One region of the Lysinibacillus canaveralius genome, then DNA from elsewhere that is predicted to be linked to it. Evidence: predicted binding sites of a transcription regulator. Region 1 holds the regulator's gene; each other region holds the start of a gene.
What was found. The regulator LexA, encoded in region 1, represses DNA repair genes until DNA is damaged. The targets are predictions, from matches to a motif close to CGAACATATGTTCG.
Positions count from the first base shown of each region.

Region 1 (7,252 bases):
TCGTTCATATTCTTCTACATATTCAATATATCGTCTATGGACAGTTGCCTTACTTACCTGGAACCCTAGACCCTGTAATGTACTTGCGATTTCTTTAAAGGTCATGCCCTTCTCACGCATCTTGACGATTTCCTCTATTGGCACTTCAATCCGATCACGGCCTTCTAAATTGCCGCGTTCCCGGAGATTCAGCTCTGGTCTGTACCCTCGTTCTACTGCACGTTTCATTCCTCTGCGAATTTTCGCGTTATGCAGCTTTCGCTGGTATTCTTCGACTATTGAGAGGATTTCAAGAAGCATCGTGTCCATTTCATTTAGTGACAGCGGTCCTGCCTCATTTAATGAATAAACCGTCACATCCTGTTTCATTAACAGGTGAAGCACAGCCATCCGTGCATTTCCGCGTCCAAGACGTGTCTCATCCTGAATAAAAAGAACAGGTATATCGGATTCCTTCATAAAATCAAGCATCTCTAACAGTCCTTCACGATCTACATCATAACCACTATGCTGATCTTCAAAGACTGCCTGTACGCTAAACCCCTGTTCTGCTGCATAGCGGGTTAATTCCTCTCGCTGCCTTGTTAAAGATGTTTCCTGTGTTTCCTTTGTCGTACTAACACGGCAGTATACGACAGCCAATTGCGGCTTTGTCATTTTTGATCACTCGCTACTTTAATGGATTTGCCATCCTCTCCAATTGTTCGGTTGGCTATGTATACTGAATCTTTCGCTATAGGAATCGTAATTGTTTGACCTGTTTGTAAGAGTCCATCAAATAATTGATTCTCTTTTTTTACGAAAACGACCCAGTCCTGTGTAGACATCTTACCACGGTATTCGTCTGCTAACGACCATAAAGTATCTCCATGTTCGATTGTAATCTGTTCGTATTGGTGAATTTTCTCGTCTGTGATATATATGTATGCAATAAAAGCTACTGCCACCCCTAGAAGTACTTTTACATAGCTGTTTTCCTTTACCCAATTCATTTGACCATCTCCTTGCAGAATGTTTGTTCGGAATATATGTTCTCATTTTAATGCGAACATTTGTTTTTTGTCAACACTTTATTTCGAACTTACGTTTGCATTTTTGTTCGCATATGGTATACTGAAAATAATTTAAAAAGGAAGAACTCTGGTAGAGAGGTGAACATTATGACAAAGGTATCTAAACGCCAAGAAGCGATTTTGGCATTCATCAAAGAAGAAGTACGCTCTAAAGGCTATCCGCCTTCCGTTCGTGAAATCGGAGAAGCAGTCGGTCTTGCTTCAAGCTCAACAGTTCATGGTCATCTGGCCCGTCTTGAAAGTAAAGGACTAATCCGCCGTGACCCTACAAAACCACGTGCCATTGAGGTACTGGATCAGGAAACAGTGCTCGTCAACAAGCAAAGTGTTATTCATGTCCCACTAATCGGTAAAGTAACGGCAGGTTCGCCGATTACGGCGATTGAAAACATTGAAGAATACTTCCCGCTGCCAAATACATACGGCACGAGCGAAGACCATATCTTCATGCTGGAAATTATGGGTGAATCTATGATTGAAGCTGGTATTCTAAACGGAGATTATGTCATCGTAAAACAGCAGTCTTCAGCAAATAACGGCGATATTGTCGTAGCGATGACTGAAGACGATGAAGCGACAGTTAAGCGCTTCTACAAAGAAAAAACACATTTCCGCTTACAGCCTGAAAACTCTTCAATGGATCCTATTCTAGTAGATCAAGTGAAAATTTTAGGAAAAGTAGTAGGCTTATATCGTACGGTACATTAATTTCCCCTAAAAATTAGAACAGCGCCCATCTCCAAAGATGAACGCTGTTTTTTTATCTGCATGCTTGAATGAATGCCTCAAAAAGCTTAACAGAGGCACTGTCTCCATAGACCGCCGTCTCCTCTGGATGCCATTGGACCCCTAGACAGAAAGCGTACTCAGGATGTTCTATTGCCTCAATTATGCCATCATGGGCCCTTGCAGAGACGATTAGCCCCTTACCAAGCTCCTTGGCAGATTGGTGATGGAATGTATTTGTCATAATCTCTCCTCCAATAATAGAAAAGAGCTTTGTTCCCTCTTTTACTGTTATTGGATGAACTTTTTCATAGCGAGCGGATTTTTGGGCATGCTGGACTGCTCCCTCTACTTCTGACGGAATATCCTGATACAGTGTACCGCCAAATGCTACATTCAACACCTGTAAGCCCCGGCAGATGGCCAGCACAGGTAAATTCTGTTTTAGCGCCTGCTTCATGAGCTCTAAATCACTTTCGTCCCGCTCTGTTACAATGGCCCCTGTTTGAGGGTGTGGATTTTCCCCATAACTCGCCGGGTTCATATCACCCCCGCCAATCAATAAGAGCCCGTTGAGCCTTGTCAGCACCTCATCAATCCCTTCTCGAATGTGCGGGATACAGACAGGTATTCCCCCCGCCTGAATAATAGACTTGATGTATGATGCGTTTACTTCCTGCTTTCCTTCTCCGGAATGCATCGTTATGCCAATGATAGGTTTCATTTTTCTCTCTTCCTTTCTCCTATTTACTGTACCCGGTAGAAAAGAAAAAAGTCCGCCATATAGACAGACTCTATTCACTCAATGCTGGTCCACGCTTATTATATATGATAATTCATTCATCATTAAAACAACTGCCAATACCAATCGATCAGGTCTGCTCCATAAAAATAAGCAATGACAGCCCCCAACGCAATTGAGGGTCCAAACGGGATTGGTGTTTTCCTTCCCTGTCCCCGCACTTTTAGGACGATTATTCCCACAACCATACCGATGAGCGATGCCAAGAAGAGGGTTAATAATGTATAGACGGTGCCCAGGACGAGCCCGATTAGAAAGAACAATTTGATATCTCCCCCACCCATGCCGCCTTTTGAAATAACAGCGATAAGCAGTAGAATACCAAAGCCGATTACAGCACCCAGCAGGCTGTCCCACCACGGGTCAAGCGGTGAGAAAATCCGTGCGATTATTAGCAGCGGAAGGAAGAACAACAGAATTTTATTTGGAATTAACATATATGCAAGGTCCGATACGACAATGATTAATAAAAGCGACATAAACAGCAGCGCCACTGCTAACTCTGCCGTAAAGCCAAATTTTAAATAGCTTATCACAAATAACACAGCCGTCGCGATCTCCGTTACGCAGTAAATCGGCGACACCTTTGCCCCGCAGCCTTTACACTTCCCACCCTGAATTACATAAGAAAGTACGGGTATCAGCTCAAAAGCTGTCAGTCTGCGATTACAGGCTGTACAGTGGGAGGGAGGATTGACAATGGATTCCCCTTTCGGAACCCTTAACCCGACCACATTATAAAATGAACCAAGTATCAGTCCAAATAAAGCAATAAAAATACTATATACAATTTCCATATGGTTGCCTCTTACTCAAAATAGAATGTCGTCACCTGGATGCTCGCGGAAACAATCGCGGATGCGTCGTTCATTAACGTGTCCTCTTCACCCGGCAGTGAGTATTCAATTGTATCAATGTGCATGACGCGCTCTAATGCTTCGATTTCTTTAATGAACTGCTGCAGCTGCTCATCATCAGGTGATTCAATCTCTATTTGACATGTAATTAGTTTTAAATTTGCCGGCAGTGCCTCAGCTGACATAGTGGAAACTGGTACAGGCTCTCCCTGCTGGTCCGCTGTCTCGTCCGCTGCCCCTTCAACAGGCGCTTCTTCTAGAGCGCCATCCATTTGATTTCCTTCCGTGTTTGCATTCGGATCAGCAAGTCCTGATGCGGAAACAAGACTATCGTAATTGTTAAAACTAATCCCTACAATACGAGAGTTCGAAATATATTCAATCTCCTCAAAGGATAATAGAAGCTCATCAATCTTGCGGCTCTCCGGCAGCTTTTTACGAACAGCAAATTCATTACTGACTGCACCGTTATTATCCCCCTCAATAAGAGCGATTTGCTCTTTCATTGTAGAAATCTCACTATTTAAAGTGTCGACAGTGCCTTGCTTTATTTCTGCCTCATCCTGTTTCGGTAGAACGACATAATAATACACCGCAAATAATAATACTAAAACAAGTGCCGTCACAAGAAGCGGTCCTGAATTTTTGCCACTAGAAAGCTGCATTATGAATCACCCCCGGTAACCAACTGTGCATCATTGATGGCCAATATTACCTCTACCGTATAACGAGGCACCTCACTGAATCGTGTCTCATCCTGTCGTTCCCCATTAGAACCAAGTTCGAAGTTTTCAATTGTTCCTACTTGCACATCCAGGAAGTACGGACTGTTCTCAAGCCTGCTAATGTAAAGGGACGCTGCATTTAATGTTTCAAAATCAACAGAGAACGTCACCGCAGATTCTCCGAATGAATAATCACGCAAATACGTATTCTCCGGCAACAATCCTTTTGTTTCATCAATCAGCGGGGTCACCGGATAGGATATATGTTCAATAAACGCTAATGACTCCTCAACAGAGCCTTGTCCAGCACCCTGCAATGTAGTGAGTTCCATTTGCAGCGTATCTCGTTCACTTTGAAGCATCTGCTCTTCGTTCGATAAATTTGTTACCTCCGCCTTTGCACTAAAATACATCCAGGACATGACGGCAAGCAGGGCAATGACAATCGTGCCAAGCAATATGAAGAACACTTTGGAATTGCCGTCCTCCTGTTCCGCATTCGGCATCAGGTTAATATCCGGTATCATGCTCATACATTCTCCCCCTTCAGCGCAAGACCAATGAGAGAAGCATGCTTCGCCTTAAAGCCCGGATATTTCTTTCCAATGAGCGTATCATTGACTTCGATAATTCGATTGTCAAAGTTCTCCGCCAAAAACTCCGTAATATTGGAAAGCAGCGGATTATCCCCTAAAATAATGATCTCATCCACAGATTTTTCACCTTTATGCAGCGAAAATTTAAAGAAGTTCATCATACGGTCGAGCTCCAGCACCTGATCGGTCACAATCATCCGGTAGTCCTGGATATCACCTTTATATGTAAATGAAATATCATATTCGTTGTCTCCGTCATGCTGTGTTTGCCATTTCTCTAAATCCGTTTCAATTGCCTGGAAACGCAGGAACTCCACATTTCCCTCCGAGTAAATGCAAATCGATAATTCATTAATCGACCAGTCCGCGATCAGGTATGTTTTCTTGTCATTGATTAACTCCAGTGACTCAAGTAAACGCAAATTTGCCAGCGCACGGATGTCCGCTGCCTGAGGTGATAGATGGTTATCGAGTAAGATTCCCATGAACTTCCGCACTTCTTCCGGAGGAGCCGCAAACACTACCGCTTTCCCATCCTCCGGCACCGGGTCATATACATCAACAAGCGGCTCCTGGAACGGCAAATGAATGGAATGCCCTACCTCCATCTGAACATAGCCGCGTAAATCTTTCATATCTGCAATATCATCTGGATGCTCAATCGTTTTCAATAATACCGATGTATCCGGTACAAAAAAGCGTACATTTTGCCGCTTCCCGCCCCACTCAGCCACATTTGCCTTTATAATTTCAAACAGGCTCATTTCATCGATGATGGCGGCATCCTGTAAAACACCTTGTGACAGCGGGATATCGAAGCATTGTGCCTGTGCCAAATTCGGCCCCTTCGACACGAGTGCACGCAGCACATAATCATTCAGTTCAATGCTGACATGGGATTTTTTTCTTGGAGTTAATAGTTTCAGCATGGCAGGGCCTCCTGTTCTTTGATGTTAGTTTGATAGAATTTAGTGTTAATCACTCAATGGAACACCCAACCGCAGTTGGATGTTCGATGAAGGACTACTTAGTCTAGCCATCCTTGGATTTGAGCCTCAGTAACATTTGATGTACTAGCTCCTGAAATTTGTGTAAATGTTTCTCCCGAAGCCCATGTTAAAGTATAAACTGCACCATTCTTGACAACAGTATCAGTGTCAACCAATGTAATACCCTCTATAAACGGATTAAGTTGAGTTCCCGTACAAGTATTTCCTGTACATGCACCATCTGCAATTGCTAATTTTGCTCCTGAAATAATTAATTGTGCATCACTTAACACAGCTTTTTCTCTTTGTTTCTCAATAATATTCCCAATCGCCGGAATAGCAATTGCCGCAATAACGGCCAAGATAACAATTACAGCTAAAAGCTCAATCAATGTTAAACCTTTTTCATTTTGAATACGTTTTTTCATTTGTTGAAACATATGAAAATACCTCCTCTTTTTAATTTGTTATTTTTTATTTTGCACGGACGTCAAAGCTACTTTGATGCCTCCTTACAAACGTCCAATTCATTTTTAATTGTTGAGGTTTTTACCCTAGTTAAAGCTAGAATTCTAAAATTTAAACAAACTCTTACATTTGCTCATAAAGGCTAAACATCGGCAGCATAATCGCTGCTACAATTGTTCCTACAACTATCGCCAATAATAGAATCATCATCGGCTCTATTAGTGACTTCAGCGTATCAACTGCCCGATCTACTTCTTCCTCATAGAAGTCGGCGATTTTCTCCAGCATGTAGTCAAGCGACCCTGTGGATTCTCCAATTTGCGTCATGCTTGTCACAAGCGGCGGGAACAGCCAGCTCTTCTCGAGCGGCTCGGTTAACGTGCTCCCCTTTTCCAGGCTTTCTCTTGCTTTGATCATGACCTCACTGATGACCGGGTTTCCGCTGACCCGTTCGGAAATCGTAATTGCGTGTAAAATTGGCACTGCACTGCTGAATAAAGAAGATAGTGTACGTGTCAGTCTTGAAATAGCCGTTTTCTGCAGCAATGGACCGAATACAGGCAGCCTCAGCATCGAGTAATGGACCATATAGTGAAATCTCTTGTTCTTTTTATAAAGTGAGTTGAAACCTATTGCTGCGCCTAAAATCACTACTAAAATGAGCCACCAAAAACTCACAAGCCAATCACTTATTTTCACTGTAATGACAGTAATAAGCGGCAGCTCTGCCCCCATCTCTTCAAATGTTTGAACAAAGGTTGGGACAATATAAATAAGAAGAAAGAACACGACGCCAATTGTAATCAGCAGCAGAATCGCCGGATATGTCAGCGTTGACTGAACCTTTTTTTTAATGCGAAACTGTTTTTCAAATGTATTGGCAAGCCGCTCCAACGTTTCATCGATATTTCCGGTTGCTTCTCCTGACCGCATCATATTGATAAATAAATCCGGAAATACCTTTGGGTGCTTTGCAATCGCCTGGGAGAATGCGGTACCTGCCCGAACATCTTCCT
Region 1 covers NZ_CP154840.1:1,080,402-1,087,653, reverse strand. The annotation lists gene AA0Y26_RS05290 (recombinase family protein) at 1-657, opposite strand, end outside; gene AA0Y26_RS05285 (LysM peptidoglycan-binding domain-containing protein) at 654-992, opposite strand; gene lexA (transcriptional repressor LexA) at 1,161-1,781, shown strand; gene AA0Y26_RS05275 (gamma-glutamyl-gamma-aminobutyrate hydrolase family protein) at 1,834-2,523, opposite strand; gene AA0Y26_RS05270 (prepilin peptidase) at 2,646-3,398, opposite strand; gene AA0Y26_RS05265 (potassium transporter) at 3,410-4,123, opposite strand; gene AA0Y26_RS05260 (PilN domain-containing protein) at 4,123-4,716, opposite strand; gene pilM (type IV pilus biogenesis protein PilM) at 4,713-5,708, opposite strand; gene AA0Y26_RS05250 (prepilin-type N-terminal cleavage/methylation domain-containing protein) at 5,807-6,208, opposite strand; gene AA0Y26_RS05245 (type II secretion system F family protein) at 6,360-7,252, opposite strand, start outside.

Region 2 (7,252 bases), 740 kb from region 1:
CAACGGCTAATTCTCCTTGTTCATGCGCCATTTGATTCATCCCGACCGGTGCGAATAAAAAGGGGGTGGGATGTTTTTTGCCGAACAGTTCGATAGAGGTATCAGGCTCGGAGACATCTGTTAAAAAGCGGGGAATAATAGAATACTTCGTAAAGGCCTTGCGATTGTTACGAAGTGATTGTTCGCCGCCAGCTCCCGAGCGGATATAGCCATATGGCCCAGCTGGGAGCTTTTCCGCCACAGCTTCTTCTAAATCTTCGAAGCAAATTGGAAAGGGCTTGTCGCCCTGAATATTTTTTAAAAGTAAGTCTTCCTTCGTCATTAACTTATCAGTCCTTTTTCAGCTTAGCAGCAATACGGTTGCCGATTGATTGAACTACCTGTACTAAAATAATGAGAATGAACACAGCAGCATACATTACATCCACCTGGAAACGGATGTGGCCATAGCGGTAAGCTAAGTCGCCTAAACCACCTGCACCAACAAGTCCTGCCATCGCGGTTGCCCCAATTAGTCCGACTGTAGCAATTGTCAGGCCAAGAATAATAGAGGAGCGTGCTTCACGCAGCAGTACATTCCAAATAATATGGCGGCGCTTGATCCCCATTGCTGTATAAGCTTCCATTACACCTGGGGACACCTCAAGAAGAGCAGTCTCCAGAAGACGGGCGATATAAGGTGCTGTATAGACGACAAGCGGTACGATAACGCCCTTAACTCCAATCGTCGTGCCAACAAGAAATTTCGTCAGCGGCAGGATGAAGAATAATAAGATGATAAATGGAATGGAACGGATAATATTAATGAGCAGATTAGATATTTGGTAAATCCATTTATTTTCAAATGACTGTCCGGGACGTGTTAATACGAGCATCAGCCCGAGCGGCACCCCGAGAACAATTGAAATGACGAGGGAAATGGACGTCATCTGGAATGTTTCTAGCAATGCCTCCCAAATAATCGGTCCCCACTGCTCCAAAAAGCCTTTATCATTATTCATTTGCTCCACCTCCCAATATATCAATTTGTACGCCGTTGTCTTTTAAGTACTGGGTGATGGCGGTAATCTCAGCAGCGGTTCCATTTATATGGACAACAATATTGCCGACAATACCGTTTTTAAGTTCAATGATGTTGGCTGCCAAGATGTTTGGCTGCACATGGAATCGACTTGCTACATCCGCAATAAGCGGCTTTCCTGTACTTTCACCGACAAATGTGAGGCGGATGACGGCACCTGTCAAATTCAACTGTTCAATCAGCGAATCTGATAGATTCCGTTGTGAAATTGTATTTAAAAACTTACGCGTCGTGGGATGCTGGGGCTTTGTAAACAGCTCAATTGCTGTATTATGCTCCACAAGCCTGCCTTTCTCCAAGACATATACATAATCGCAGATTTTTTGAATGACATTCATTTCGTGTGTGATTAAAAGGATGGTAATGCCGAGTTTTTCGTTGATTTCAAGGAGCAGGTCCAGGATGGAGTCCGTTGTTTCAGGATCCAGGGCACTTGTCGCTTCGTCACTAAGCAGAATTTCAGGTTCCTGTGATAGGGAGCGTGCAATAGCCACACGCTGCTTCTGACCGCCCGACAGTTGGTTCGGATAGCTTGTCAGCTTATCTGTTAAGCCAACGATTTCTGCATATTTTTTTACCTTTTGTTCTACTTCCTGTTTGTTATGTCCTAATAGCTTTAAAGGTATAGCAATATTATCGTAGACTGTCGCTGTTTTTAGTAAATTAAAATGCTGAAATATCATTCCGATTTTTTGTCGTGATTGTCGAAGCTGTTCTGGGGAAGCTTCTGTCAGATCAATACCGTTAATGATTACCTTGCCGCTTGTTGGACGTTCGAGAAGGTTGACACATCGGATGAGTGTACTTTTACCTGCACCCGAATAGCCGATTACCCCGTGGATCTCACCTTTTTTAACTTGTATATCTACCTGGTCAACAGCAGTAACTGTGCCGTTTTTTGCTTCGAATTGTTTAACAACCGATTGGAGTTGAATCATTGTTTTCCGCCTTTCTAGCTAAAAAGCTACCGGCGTCAATGCCGATAACTTTTGGCCATGTATTGGATTAGAAGCCTGGAATGACAGCTCCATCGTATGTTTCTTCAATGTATTGGCGCACTTCTTCTGAATGATATGCTTCGATGAATTTCTTCAAGTCTTCACTGTCTTCATCACCAGGACGTACAACAATTACATTTACATAAGGGGAGTCTGCAGATTCAAGCAGGATAGAATCATCTTTAGGACTCAAGCCTGCCTCCATTGCAAAGTTTGTATTGATAGCGGCAAATTCCACTTCTGCGAGCTGAGTTGGGATTTGTGCCGCCTCTAATTCGATAAATTCCAGGTTTTTTGGATTTTCTTCAATATCATAGATTGTTCCGTTAATGCCTACGCCCTCAGCCAATGTGATATAGCCGGCATCAGCCAGTACCGCTAGTGCGCGTCCGCCGTTTGTTGGGTCGTTAGGAATGGCAACCTTTGAACCTTCCGGGACAGCATCGATCGACTCATATTTCTCTGAATAGAAGCCCATTGGGTTTAAGATTGTCTCTGCTACAGCCACAAGTTCCTCTCCACGGTCATTATTAAAGTTGTCCAGGAAAGGCTCATGCTGGAAGTTGTTTACGTCCAGATCTCCCTCTACTAGTGCTGTATTCGGCAGCACGTAATCAGAAAACACTTCAATCTGTACTTCCAAATCATTTTTTGCTGCTATTTCAGCGGCCACTTCTGTAATTTCTTCATGCAGGCCTGCTGTTACGCCGACCTTGATCACACCATCATTTAATTTTGAGGCTGAATCTTCATCGCTGCTGCATGCTGCGAGTGATAGGGCAAGTGCTGCACCTGCGAATAAATAACCAAATTTTTTTGTTTTCATAGATGATTCCTCCAACGTGTTTGTATTTGTCCTTTAATAAAAAATGCCTCTCCTTTGAAAAGAGAGGCATGAATAGACAAAGACAATATTCAAACACCACTCTTATCTTTCAAAACGAATTCGTTTTGTAGGAATTAGCACCTTGCAAATGCGTCTTTCGCATATGCTGGTTGCTGAGCTTCATCGGGCCAGTCCCTCAGCTACTCTTAATAAGAGAGAAACACTATATTAAAAAACTATGAAACTTAATATACAGACTATTTATTAGTTTCGCAATAGTATTTTATTATTTTTCTAAAAAAAATTACGCGCAACTGCTTTTTGCGAAAGAAAATTACTTAACAGGTATTTGAAAAAGTCCTAACTTTTCTACACGAGCAATCGCCTCTTTCAGCCGTTCTTCTGAAACGAGCAGACCAACGCGTATATAGCCTTCCCCGTATTCACCAAAACCATTGCCTGCTGCGACGGCAACATCCGCATTGTCTAGCAGCAAATCAGCAAACTGCTGGCTGGTAAATCCTTTTGGAACAGGCAGCCAGGCGAAAAATGAGCCTTTGGGTGCCTGCACATTCCAGCCGATACGTCTTGCTTCTTTCACGAGTATATTGCGGCGTCTTTCGTATGTATCGCGCAATCCCTCTACACTATTCTGCTCAGCTGTTAAAGCCTCGGCAGCTGCATGCTGGATAGCGGGGAAGATACTGCAAAACAGGTGATCTTGAATCAAATTAATCGCTTCAATCATTTTTTCATTACCAACAGCAAACCCGACACGCCATCCGGCCATATTATACGATTTTGATAGTGTGTACAATTCAATGCCGACATCTTTAGCGCCTTCTGCCTGCAGGAAGCTAACCGGCTTTATACCGTCAAATCCGAGTGCTCCATATGCAAAGTCATGCGCGACAGCAATATGGTGTTGCTTTGCAAAGGCAACTGTTTTTTCAAAAAATTGCTGGTCTGCCACACCTCCAGTAGGATTGTTCGGATAATTGATGTACATCATTTTGGCACGGTCTTTTATTTTCTCGGGCAGCGCATCATAGTCGGGCAGGAAGTTATTCTCTTTTATGAGCGGCATTGTATCAAATTTTACATCTGCAAGTGCGACACCTGATAAATAATCTGGATAGCCCGGATCCGGCAGCAGCATTGTATCTCCAGGATTCAACATAGCTAACGGTAATTCCACAAGTCCAACTTTTGTCCCTCCTAATATAGCCACTTCTTTATCGGGATTGATGTCCACATTATATTCGCGTTTGTAAAATTCAGCTGCTGCCCGGCGAAGTTCGGGAATCCCGCGAAACGGCGAGTATTTATGTGTAGATGGATCAGCTGCCGCCTCCTGTAAGGCTTCGATAATATGTGGGGGAGTTGGCTGATCAGGGTTACCTTGTCCTAAATTGATGATGTCGCGTCCCTCTGCAACTGCCTGCGCTACTTTTCCAGCAAGCGCAGCAAAAAATTGAGGTGGAAGCTGCTGTAGTCTAGTCGAAAATTCCATTTTATAAATCACCTATTTTTCAGAATATATTAAAAATTATACGAACCATGTTATGATATTTAAGAGAAAAAGTCTATAGGCGGTGTAGGAATTATGAAAATCGGATGTATTCAACTAAATATGGGGTTTGGAAAAGTAGAAGAGAATTATGAACGTGCCGAGAAATTTATCCGGGAAGCAGCAGAAAAGGGAGCAGAAATTATTGTTTTACCGGAAATGTGGAACACCGGTTACGCACTGGAAAAACTAGAAGAGCTGGCCGATGTAGATGGGGAACGTACAAAAGCCTTTTTGACCCGGTTGGCAAAAGAACTTGGTGTTCATATCGTTGGCGGCTCCGTTTCAGTAAAAAAGGGAGATAAATTTTACAATACGATGTATACGGTAAATAAAGAAGGAGAGCTTGCCGGAGAATATAATAAGGCTCATCTATTCCGGTTGATGGACGAGCACCTTTATTTAGAGGCGGGCTCAGAAATGAACCGTTTTGCGCTAGGAGATTTGGAGGCTGGTGGTGTCATCTGCTACGATATCCGTTTCCCTGAATGGCTCCGCAGCCACGCACTGTCCGGCGCGAAGGTATTGTTTGTACCAGCACAATGGCCAACCCCTCGCATTGATCATTGGAAAACACTGTTACAGGCACGTGCTATTGAAAATCAATGCTTTGTGATTGCAGTGAACCGTATTTCAAGAAAGCCAGAAAATTTTAATGGTCAATCGATGGTTATCCAGCCATGGGGCGAAGTGTTGTGGACAGGAGCAGAAGATGAGGAACTGGCAATCATTGATGTAGATTTCTCGATTGTAGATGAAGTGCGTGGAAGAATTCCTGTTTATGATGATCGCAGACCTGAATTGTATGAAACAGTAATAAAAAAATAATAAAAAAATAAAGCGCGTGGCCTTCCACTGATGGAAGGCCTTTTGCTATTTTCAGTATTATTGGCTGCATACTAATCAAAGAATTTATGATTAAAAGCTTCAATTTTTGGGACTTTTAGGTTGTCGTCTCAATTGTCTCATTTTAATATAGGAACAAACGTTCTTTTTGAGGTGATTGGATGTATGAGAAGGCGCCAAATAAATCAATTATGTGTATTGATATGAGATGCTTTTATGCAAGCTGTATGGCACATCTTCACAATCTTGATGTAATGAAAGTACCGATTGCGGTTATTGGGAGCTTTCAGCAGCCGGGGAGTATTGTACTAGCCGCTTCACCACCGATGAAGAAACGCTTCGGCATTAAAACGGGCTCCCGCTATTTTGAAATTCCAAAGCATCCAGATATCCGATTATTTGAACCGAAGATGGAGTTTTTTGTACGTATCTCGATGGAAATCACACGCCTTTTCAATCAGTTCGTACCAAAGGAGGCAATCCATGTGTACAGTGTAGATGAAAGCTTTATTGATTTGACTGGAACGGAAAGGCTATGGGGCCCGCCCGAACAGACAGCGAGAAGAATCCAGCGCTGGATTTACGAGCAGTTCGAGATTCCGAGTGCTGTCGGAATGGGGCCTAATATGCTGATGGCGAAGCTGGCGCTTGATTTGGAAGCTAAAAAGAAGGGCTTTGCTAAATGGACCTATGAAGATGTTCCCAAAAAGCTTTGGCCGGTATCTCCACTGTCCAGCATGTGGGGCATTGGTGCAAGGACAGAGCGCACATTGAATCATATGGGTATCTTTAGTGTGTATGATCTTGCACATACCGATCTCGCTGTTTTAGAAAAACGTTTTGGTATTTTAGGAAACCAGCTATATTATCATGCATGGGGAATCGACCATTCACTCATTGGTGCCCCCATTTTAAATGGACAGGTGAGCTATGGGAAAGGGCAGATCTTAATGCGTGACTACCGTACAAGGGAAGAAATTTTGACGGTTATTCTCGAAATGTGTGAGGATGTGGCGGGAAGGGCAAGAGAAGCATCTATGGTTGGACGTACTATTTCTCTTGGGCTCGGCTATAGTAAACATGCATTTGGCGGAGGTTTTCAGCACGCTAAAACGATTGATGAACCGACAAATGATACCCTCGTAATTTATAAAGTTTGTGTCGATCTGCTTGACACATTTTATGCCGAACGTCCGGCACGCCAGCTCACGGTGACGCTGCATAACCTGGAAAGTGAGCATTCAATGCAGCTGAGTCTGTTTGATGAACAAAAATGGCGGAGGAGGAAGCTTGGGATGGTCATGGATGCTATCCGAGCGAAATATGGGTCAACAGCTCTCTTGCGTGCCGTTTCCTACACAGAAGCAGGAACTGCACTTGGACGGAGTACGTTACTTGGTGGACATAAGAAGTAAGGAGAATGTGCTGAAAATGAATAGAGATAGAGGAACCATCAAATGGAACGCTATGATGCTGCCGGAACATGTTAAATTGCTGCGTGAATGGAAAGAGGAGGATGAAAAAGCAGAAAAGCCGAATCTCGATGAGTGGGCGTTGGAGGAATTGAGCAATCAGATTACACTAGCTTATCAACACCGGCTGCCTATTCAGTTAACAGTCTGGAAAGAGAAAAAAGCGGCTGAATGGGTGACCGTTATTGAAAGGATTGATTATAACCAGCAATCTATTTATACGGAAGAAGGTAAGGCAATTGCCATTCAACACCTTTATAGTGCAATCATAATGGATTAATGCTGGAAATACGTATGTTTTCAAAAAGGTACAGAGCGATGAAAGCTTTAGGTTGGAAAAATATATAAAGGGGAATAGGCAAAGCAATCAGCGCACCTTTCTTGAGAAAACAGCGAAAATACCAATCCGTCACGGCAGGAAGGTAGATGCATATAATAACGGGGAAAGCAGACTGTTAG
Region 2 covers NZ_CP154840.1:336,490-343,741, forward strand. The annotation lists gene AA0Y26_RS01785 (alpha-hydroxy acid oxidase) at 1-322, opposite strand, end outside; gene AA0Y26_RS01790 (methionine ABC transporter permease) at 330-1,001, opposite strand; gene AA0Y26_RS01795 (methionine ABC transporter ATP-binding protein) at 994-2,019, opposite strand; gene AA0Y26_RS01800 (MetQ/NlpA family ABC transporter substrate-binding protein) at 2,087-2,905, opposite strand; SAM riboswitch class I at 3,005-3,121, opposite strand; gene AA0Y26_RS01805 (pyridoxal phosphate-dependent aminotransferase) at 3,240-4,418, opposite strand; gene AA0Y26_RS01810 (carbon-nitrogen family hydrolase) at 4,512-5,303, shown strand; gene AA0Y26_RS01815 (DNA polymerase thumb domain-containing protein) at 5,483-6,736, shown strand; gene AA0Y26_RS01820 (YolD-like family protein) at 6,753-7,073, shown strand.
Region 2: AA0Y26_RS01815 (DNA polymerase thumb domain-containing protein) is a predicted target of LexA. The motif match lies at 5,454-5,467, and genes of this name have one in related genera.

Region 3 (7,252 bases), 1.8 Mb from region 1:
TTACGATAACTACCTTACCTTGAAACATATAATCGCCTCCTTACTTGAAAACGTATCATTTGTTTCTCATTTTTTCAAATCGATTATTATTGACTTTAGTACAGCAAAATGAAATGATATTTTCGTATATGTAGAAAGGTAGGTTAAAAAATGGATTTAACAAAACCCTCACAGGAAAATGTAGTGTATATGATTGAACAGATGAAAGACAAGCTTCGCATGGTAAACGTAGATGCAATGAAGTCCGAACACTTTAGTGAAGATAATTATGAGGATTTGCTGGATTTGTATGAAATGGTGATGAAACGAGATTCATTCAGTCCTAGTGAAATGCAGGCAATTGTTGCTGAATTAGGTACATTCCGCAAATAAAAATGGAGCGTCTAACTTTGTCTAGACGCTCCATTTTTTGTCTTATTTCCTGGGAAATTCATGTCATTTCCTGTATAGTTTTTTCGAATCCTGCTTATTTGTTTAACGCTGCTGCAATTGCAGCTCCAACTCGAGCATTATTTTTCACAAGGGCAATATTTGCCTCCAATGATTTTCCGGCCGTTAGTTCTTTTACTTTCCCTAACATAAATGGTGTTACTTCTTTTCCGGCAATCCCTTTTTCTTCAGCCTCAGCTAGCGCTTTTTCAATGATACCATTGATGAAGTCCGACTCCAATGCGTCCTCTTGTGGAATTGGATTAGCGATGACCGCTCCGCCGCGCAGCCCTAAATCCCATTTTGCACGCATCATTCCAGCAACTTCCTCCGGGGAATTTGCACGGAAGTTCACCTTAAATTCTGAGTCACGTGTATAGAATGCAGGCAGCATATCTGTGTCGTAGCCGATTACTGGTACACCTTTTGTTTCCAAATATTCAAGAGTTAAACCGATATCTAAAATTGACTTTGCTCCTGCACATACAACAGCTACATTTGTCATCGCTAATTCTTCTAAATCAGCAGAGATGTCCATTGTCGTTTCTGCACCTCTATGTACGCCACCGATTCCTCCAGTTACAAACAGCTCAATTTCCGCAAGTTCTGCGCAGATCATTGTTGCTGCAACTGTTGTAGCACCTAACTTTTTCGCAGCAAGTAAATACCCTAAGTCTCGTCTTGAAGCTTTTGCTACACCTTGTGCATTGCCGAACATCTCTAATTCTTCGTCTGACAATCCAATTTTGATTTTTCCATCAATAATAGCAATAGTCGCTGGAACAGCTCCATTTTCACGGATGATTTGCTCTACTTCTCTTGCAGTTTGTACGTTTTGCGGATACGGCATACCGTGTGAAATAATTGTTGATTCAAGTGCAACAATCGGTAAACCTTTCTCTTTCGCTTCCATTACTTCTTGTGAATAGGATAAATATGCTTCCATTATGATTCCCTCCATATAACTAGTTCGTTTATTGATAAATCTTCTCTTACTGTTGTCTCGCACTGCAATGTCTGCGATGCATTGTAAAGACCAAACTTTACAGCTTCAAGGAATGGCTCATCTTGCAGCATGGCGTGCAGAAAGGCACTCACAAAAGCATCACCGGCTCCTGTAACATCCACTATGCAATCGATAGGTAAGGCCTTCAAACGCTTTATTTTCCCTTTATGGCCTGTTATTACCCCTGCGCCCCCCAGGGTTATGACAACATGATCAACGCCCTTTTCAAGGAATTCAGATACAGCATTTTCGTAATCCTCTTCAGTTTTCAGGCTGCGCTGTAAATAGGTCTCTACTTCATCTTTATTGCTAATAAAATACGTCAATCCCTGTAAACTATCCGGCATATGATTCATTTTCGGGGAAGATACAGGGATAACCGCAAGCGGTATGTCTCTTGTGCGTGCAAGATTCACTATATACTCCACTGTTTCCCGTGGTGCGTTTAAATCAATAATGATGCATCGTGCATCTACGATTCTTGCTTCATACTTTGTAAGCATGGATGGTACCAGCTCTTTATAAATCTCCATATCGGCCATCGCAATAACAAGTTCACCATCATGTGTAAGCACCGCAGAGTAAGAACCGGTCGATTTATCCGGCAAAATCTCTGTCATTTCAAACGAGATAAATTTCTCGGAATGTTTTTTAATCTTCTCTCCATCATGATCTGCTCCCATCATCGTGAGGAGCTTGACTTCGTTCCCGAGTCTCCCTAAATTTTCAGCAATATTGCGGGCTACCCCTCCAACACTTGTTGTAACATTTGCAGGATTGGAAGTCTCTAGCCGGACTGTCCCTTCGATATGAAACTTTCGGTCGACATTCGCTCCTCCAATGGCTACGATAGCCTTCTTCTCCGGAAGTATATAGGCACGGCCTATAACCTCTCCTCTTCTTGTGAGCGAGGAAATGATATTGGCAAGGGCTGGACGTGATAATCCTACTTTCTCTGCCATTTCCTGTTGGGATAGGTAGGGGTTTTCCCTAATCAGCCCCAATACAAGCTGCTCCTTTTCGTTCAAGGCATTCACCTCTTCCAAACATTTGTTTAAATTATAAACCTTTGTTTACGTAAATGTAAAGAGTCTTCTAAAAATTTTTAAAAGAGCTTCTTTTTGCCAAAATTATTGGCAGGTTGATAAGGTGTCCAAAGAAGGACTACTCGTAGTAACCCCTGTTTAAGAAAAAAAGAACTGCCGAGAAGTTTTCACTTTCTCGGCAGTTCGGCTGTTTATTAATTATTATTCGTTCCATTATCTACTTCAGTCGTAATTGGATGATCCGTTCCCACTGGTAAATCTGTTCCATCCTCTGCTATACGCGGCTGAATAAGCACTTCAACACGGCGGTTTTGTGAGCGCCCCTCCGGTGTATCATTTGAAGCAATCGGGCTATACTCTCCAAAGCCTTTAACACTAAAGTATTTAGAGTCCAGAGTTGGATTAGAATCCACAATGATTTTCAAGAAATTCACAGCACGCATGACCGACAGCTCCCAGTTTGATCCAAACTTTGCTGTATTCATTGGGACATTATCTGTGTGACCGGTAATAATAACATTCCGTGCTGGGTCAAATGCTAAAATTTCCGCTAATTCATCCCCGATTTCTGCATATTGAGGTTTAATATCCGCGCTTCCTGGATCAAATAGCACGCTGTCCCGAATTGTAATCAGCAGCCCTTCATCCGTCATCGTTGTCTGGAATTGATCCTCCAGCTCGTTGACTGCAATCAATTCCTCAACCTTCTCTTTTGTTTCCTGAAGCTGGGCTTGATCCTCCTCATAGCGGGAGGCTGACTTTTCTAATTGATCGACAGAGCCATCTGGATTTGCAACAGGCGAAGTATGTTCCATTACGCCCGTGCCTCCATCGAACACTTGATTAAAAACTTGTGACATTCTATCAAGCTTTTCCTGATCCACCGTACTTGAAGCAAACAACACGATAAACAGTGCTAATAAAAGCGTCAATACGTCGGCATACGGTACTAGCCATGATTCATCTATGTGCTCTTCGTGTTTTTTATGTCTACTCTTCTTTGCCAAGGCCATCCGCCCCGCCTTCTGTGATTTTCTTACGTTCTTCCATCGTTAAGTAAGAGGCTAATTTTTGCTCGATTACTCGTGGTGCCTCTCCTTCCAATACAGAAAGAATTCCTTCGATCATCATCATTTTTTGCTTTACCTCTACCGATGACTTTCGCTTTAGTTTGTTGGCGAAAGGATGCCACAGCACATATCCCGTAAAGATACCGAGCAGCGTTGCAACGAAGGCAGCAGAAATTGCGTGACCAAGTTTGTCGATATCCGACATATCCTTTAACGCTGCAATTAAGCCTACTACGGCACCAAGTACCCCAAGCGTAGGCGCATATGTACCTGCCTGTGAAAAGATTTGTGCACCGCTCGCATGACGATCTTCCATAGCATGTACTTCCTCTGTAAGCACATCGCGAATATAATCTGCGTTTTGTCCATCAATCGCAAGAGTTAAGCCATTTTTCAAAAATGGATCTTGAATTTCGGCTGCTTTGCTCTCAAGTGCAAGTAACCCTTCACGTCGTGCCAAATCGGCCCACTGTGAAAACATTTTAATAATTTCAATATCATCCGCGAGCTTTGTTTCCTTAAAAAGCTTGCCAAACAGTTTTGGTACACGCTTCAGTTCCTTCATCGGGAACGCGATGACAACCGCTGAAATTGTACCGAAAATAATGATGAAAATTGCGGCGGGATTGATAAGGGTCGCAGGTCCAACCCCTTTGAGAAACATCCCTACAAGCAGTGATACGCCCGCCAGTATAATTCCTAATAATGATGAAATATCCATGATAGTACCTCCAATGACTCGTTCTACTTTTATTTCGACTTTATCTGTTTTTTATTAACAATTGGATTCAATTTAATATAAATGTTACTCATTTTTCGTCACAAAGATTTTTATATTCATAACATTATAATTTTTGATTATATTGAATCATCTGTATAATTAACGCTATAATCCATATGGAGGAGTGATAAAAATGGACTCAATCTTTTCTAATAATTTATCAAAATATGCTGAATTAGCTGTAAAAGTAGGGGTAAATATTCAAAAAGATCAATACCTTTACATTGCTGCGTCTACAGATGCAGTAGATTTTGTTCGTCTCGTAACAAAGATTGCCTATGAAGAAGGCGCTAAACAAGTCTTCGTTGATTTTTCTGATGATCAAGTGGGACGTTCCCGCTATCAATTGGCACCCGAAGATTCATTTGATTTCTTCCCTCCTTGGAAGGTACAGGAGCGCGAGTGGCTGGCAGAACAAGGGGCTGCGTTCATGAGCATCGTTTCTCAGGACCCTGATCTTTTAAAAGGCATCGACCCAAAACGTATTGCTGCTTTCCAGAAAGCAGCTGGAACGGCATTAAACAAATATCGCCAGTACGTGCAATCTGATAAAATTTCCTGGACTGTCATCGCTGCTCCTTCAAAGGGCTGGGCTTCAAAAGTATTCCCGGAACTGCCTGAAGAAGAACAAATGGGCGCCTTATGGGATGCTATTTTTAAAGCGACACGTGCAGACCTGGAAAATCCGGTGCAAGCTTGGACCGAGCACAATGATGCTCTTCACGAGAAAGTGGACTATCTAAACAAAAAGAAATATGCAAAACTCCACTACACAGCACCAGGTACGGATTTAACAATTGACCTGCCAAAAGGTCATTTATGGTGCGGTGCAGGCAGCATTAATGAACGCGGTGATGAATTTATGGCGAACCTGCCTACAGAAGAGGTCTTTACAGTCCCTCATAAAGACGGCGTCAATGGCTATGTTTCTAGTACAAAGCCGTTAAGCTATGGCGGAAACATTATTGATGACTTCAAAATTACATTTGAAAAAGGACGTATTGTAAAGGTAGAAGCAAAACAGGGTGTAGAAGTATTGAAAAACCTTGTAGCGACAGATGAAGGCTCTCACTATTTAGGAGAAGTAGCACTTGTTCCGCACGACTCACCAATTTCTAACTCAGGCCTTCTGTTCTTTAATACATTATTTGATGAAAATGCATCGAACCACTTAGCAATCGGCAGCGCTTATGCATTTTGCTTAGAAGGTGGAAAAACGATGTCACCTGAGGAATTAATGGAAAACGGGCTAAATCAAAGTATTACACATGTAGACTTTATGGTGGGTTCTGCTGAGATGAATATTGATGGCATTACAGAAGACGGACAGCGTGAACCTGTCTTCCGAAAAGGAAATTGGGCCTTTTAATCTGAAGTAAAACTATTTTTTCTTACAAACTAGATGTCAAGAGCAGCGAATTTACAATGATAATGGTGGATGAATTAGGATGTCTTCCTTATTATCCCCTTCATTATCTCGTCACAATTATGTATTTTCCTTAAATAAACCTATCAATTGCCCATTTATTTAAGGTATAATTGGTTGTAAGGATTATCTTATTTTCAGGAAGGGGTTATTCGACAATGCATTATCCAAATCTTCCAGAGTACTATACAACAGTATTAGGATTCTCTGTCGTAATTCTTATTTGCTTAATGTTCTTTATCCACTATTTACGTGTGGGATTACATTCACACGATTCAGTGCGTATTGATTCGAAATCCAACGCTCACAAATAAGTTTTCTAAAACAGCTACGGACGCCGTAGCTGTTTTTTATTTTCTCCATAGACAATGTTCAGTTAGTATAAACACTCGGACGAGGTTTCTGTCCTGCTGCGGAGATTTCCTTTCTCATTAAACTGTGGCGCTATTTTTACAATATTTCAACCGTTTTGTGACATTGTTGTTTGAATTCTCTTACTTTTACACTACAATAATAGTAGTAAAAGAAAGGAGATTCATCTATGTCTTTATTACACGATATTCTCGATTTCAATCATTCGTTCGTAGAAGAGAAAAAATACGAACCATTCATTACAACAAAGTTTCCGGATAAGCGCGTTGTTGTCCTATCTTGCATGGACACAAGACTGGTAGAACTACTGCCGAAAGCGATGAATTTGCGCAACGGTGATATGAAAATTGTCAAAAGTGCGGGTGCAATTGTAAACCATCCATTTGGCGGCATTATGAGGAGTTTACTAGTAGCTGTTTATGAGCTGCAAGCAGATGAAGTATATATCATTGGGCATTATGATTGCGGAATGAGCGCTGTCGACCCGGATGTTATGCTTGGTCATATGATTGAGCGCGGCATCAAACAAGAGACAATTGATACAATCACTTATTCTGCTGTTGATTTACGTGAATGGCTGCGCGGCTTTGGGGATGTAAAAACAAGCGTCCTGAAAAGCGTAGACCTTGTGCGTACGCATCCTCTTATGCCAAAAGGAGTCCCGGTTCATGGCCTTATCATTGATCCAGGTACTGGACGACTTGATCTCATCACGGATGGCAATCAAGATCAGTAAAAAGCTGCAAGCCTTACCTATACGTAAGAATGCGAGTAGATTTTATTGAAATACCACCTTTAAAATAAGGCATTATTTCTTGCTAATTTGATTATAAAAAACGGCACCGGTTTTATCCGGCGCCGTTATTTTTTTTGTTTATATAATCTTCCTGCAAAATTGCGTACATATAATGGTCTACCCATTCCCCATTAATATATAAAAGCTTCCTCATCAAGCCTTCTCTCACAAAAGCTGCTTTTTCAACTACACGGATGGAAGGAATGTTTGCAGGTGCTATATAGGCTTCTACCCGATGCAGTTTGATCGATGTAAACGCAAAATCTACAACGAGCTTTACTGCCTCTGTAGCCATACCCCTGCCTACAAAGTTTTCATCCATCGAA
Region 3 covers NZ_CP154840.1:3,827,061-3,834,312, forward strand. The annotation lists gene AA0Y26_RS19395 (SDR family NAD(P)-dependent oxidoreductase) at 1-28, opposite strand, end outside; gene AA0Y26_RS19400 (DUF1128 domain-containing protein) at 151-372, shown strand; gene AA0Y26_RS19405 (pseudouridine-5'-phosphate glycosidase) at 467-1,375, opposite strand; gene AA0Y26_RS19410 (carbohydrate kinase) at 1,375-2,463, opposite strand; gene motB (flagellar motor protein MotB) at 2,676-3,488, opposite strand; gene motA (flagellar motor stator protein MotA) at 3,472-4,272, opposite strand; gene AA0Y26_RS19425 (aminopeptidase) at 4,466-5,701, shown strand; gene AA0Y26_RS19430 (hypothetical protein) at 5,917-6,072, shown strand; gene AA0Y26_RS19435 (beta-class carbonic anhydrase) at 6,300-6,866, shown strand; gene AA0Y26_RS19440 (GNAT family N-acetyltransferase) at 6,979-7,252, opposite strand, start outside.
Region 3: AA0Y26_RS19410 (carbohydrate kinase) is a predicted target of LexA. The motif match lies at 2,479-2,492, and genes of this name have one in related genera.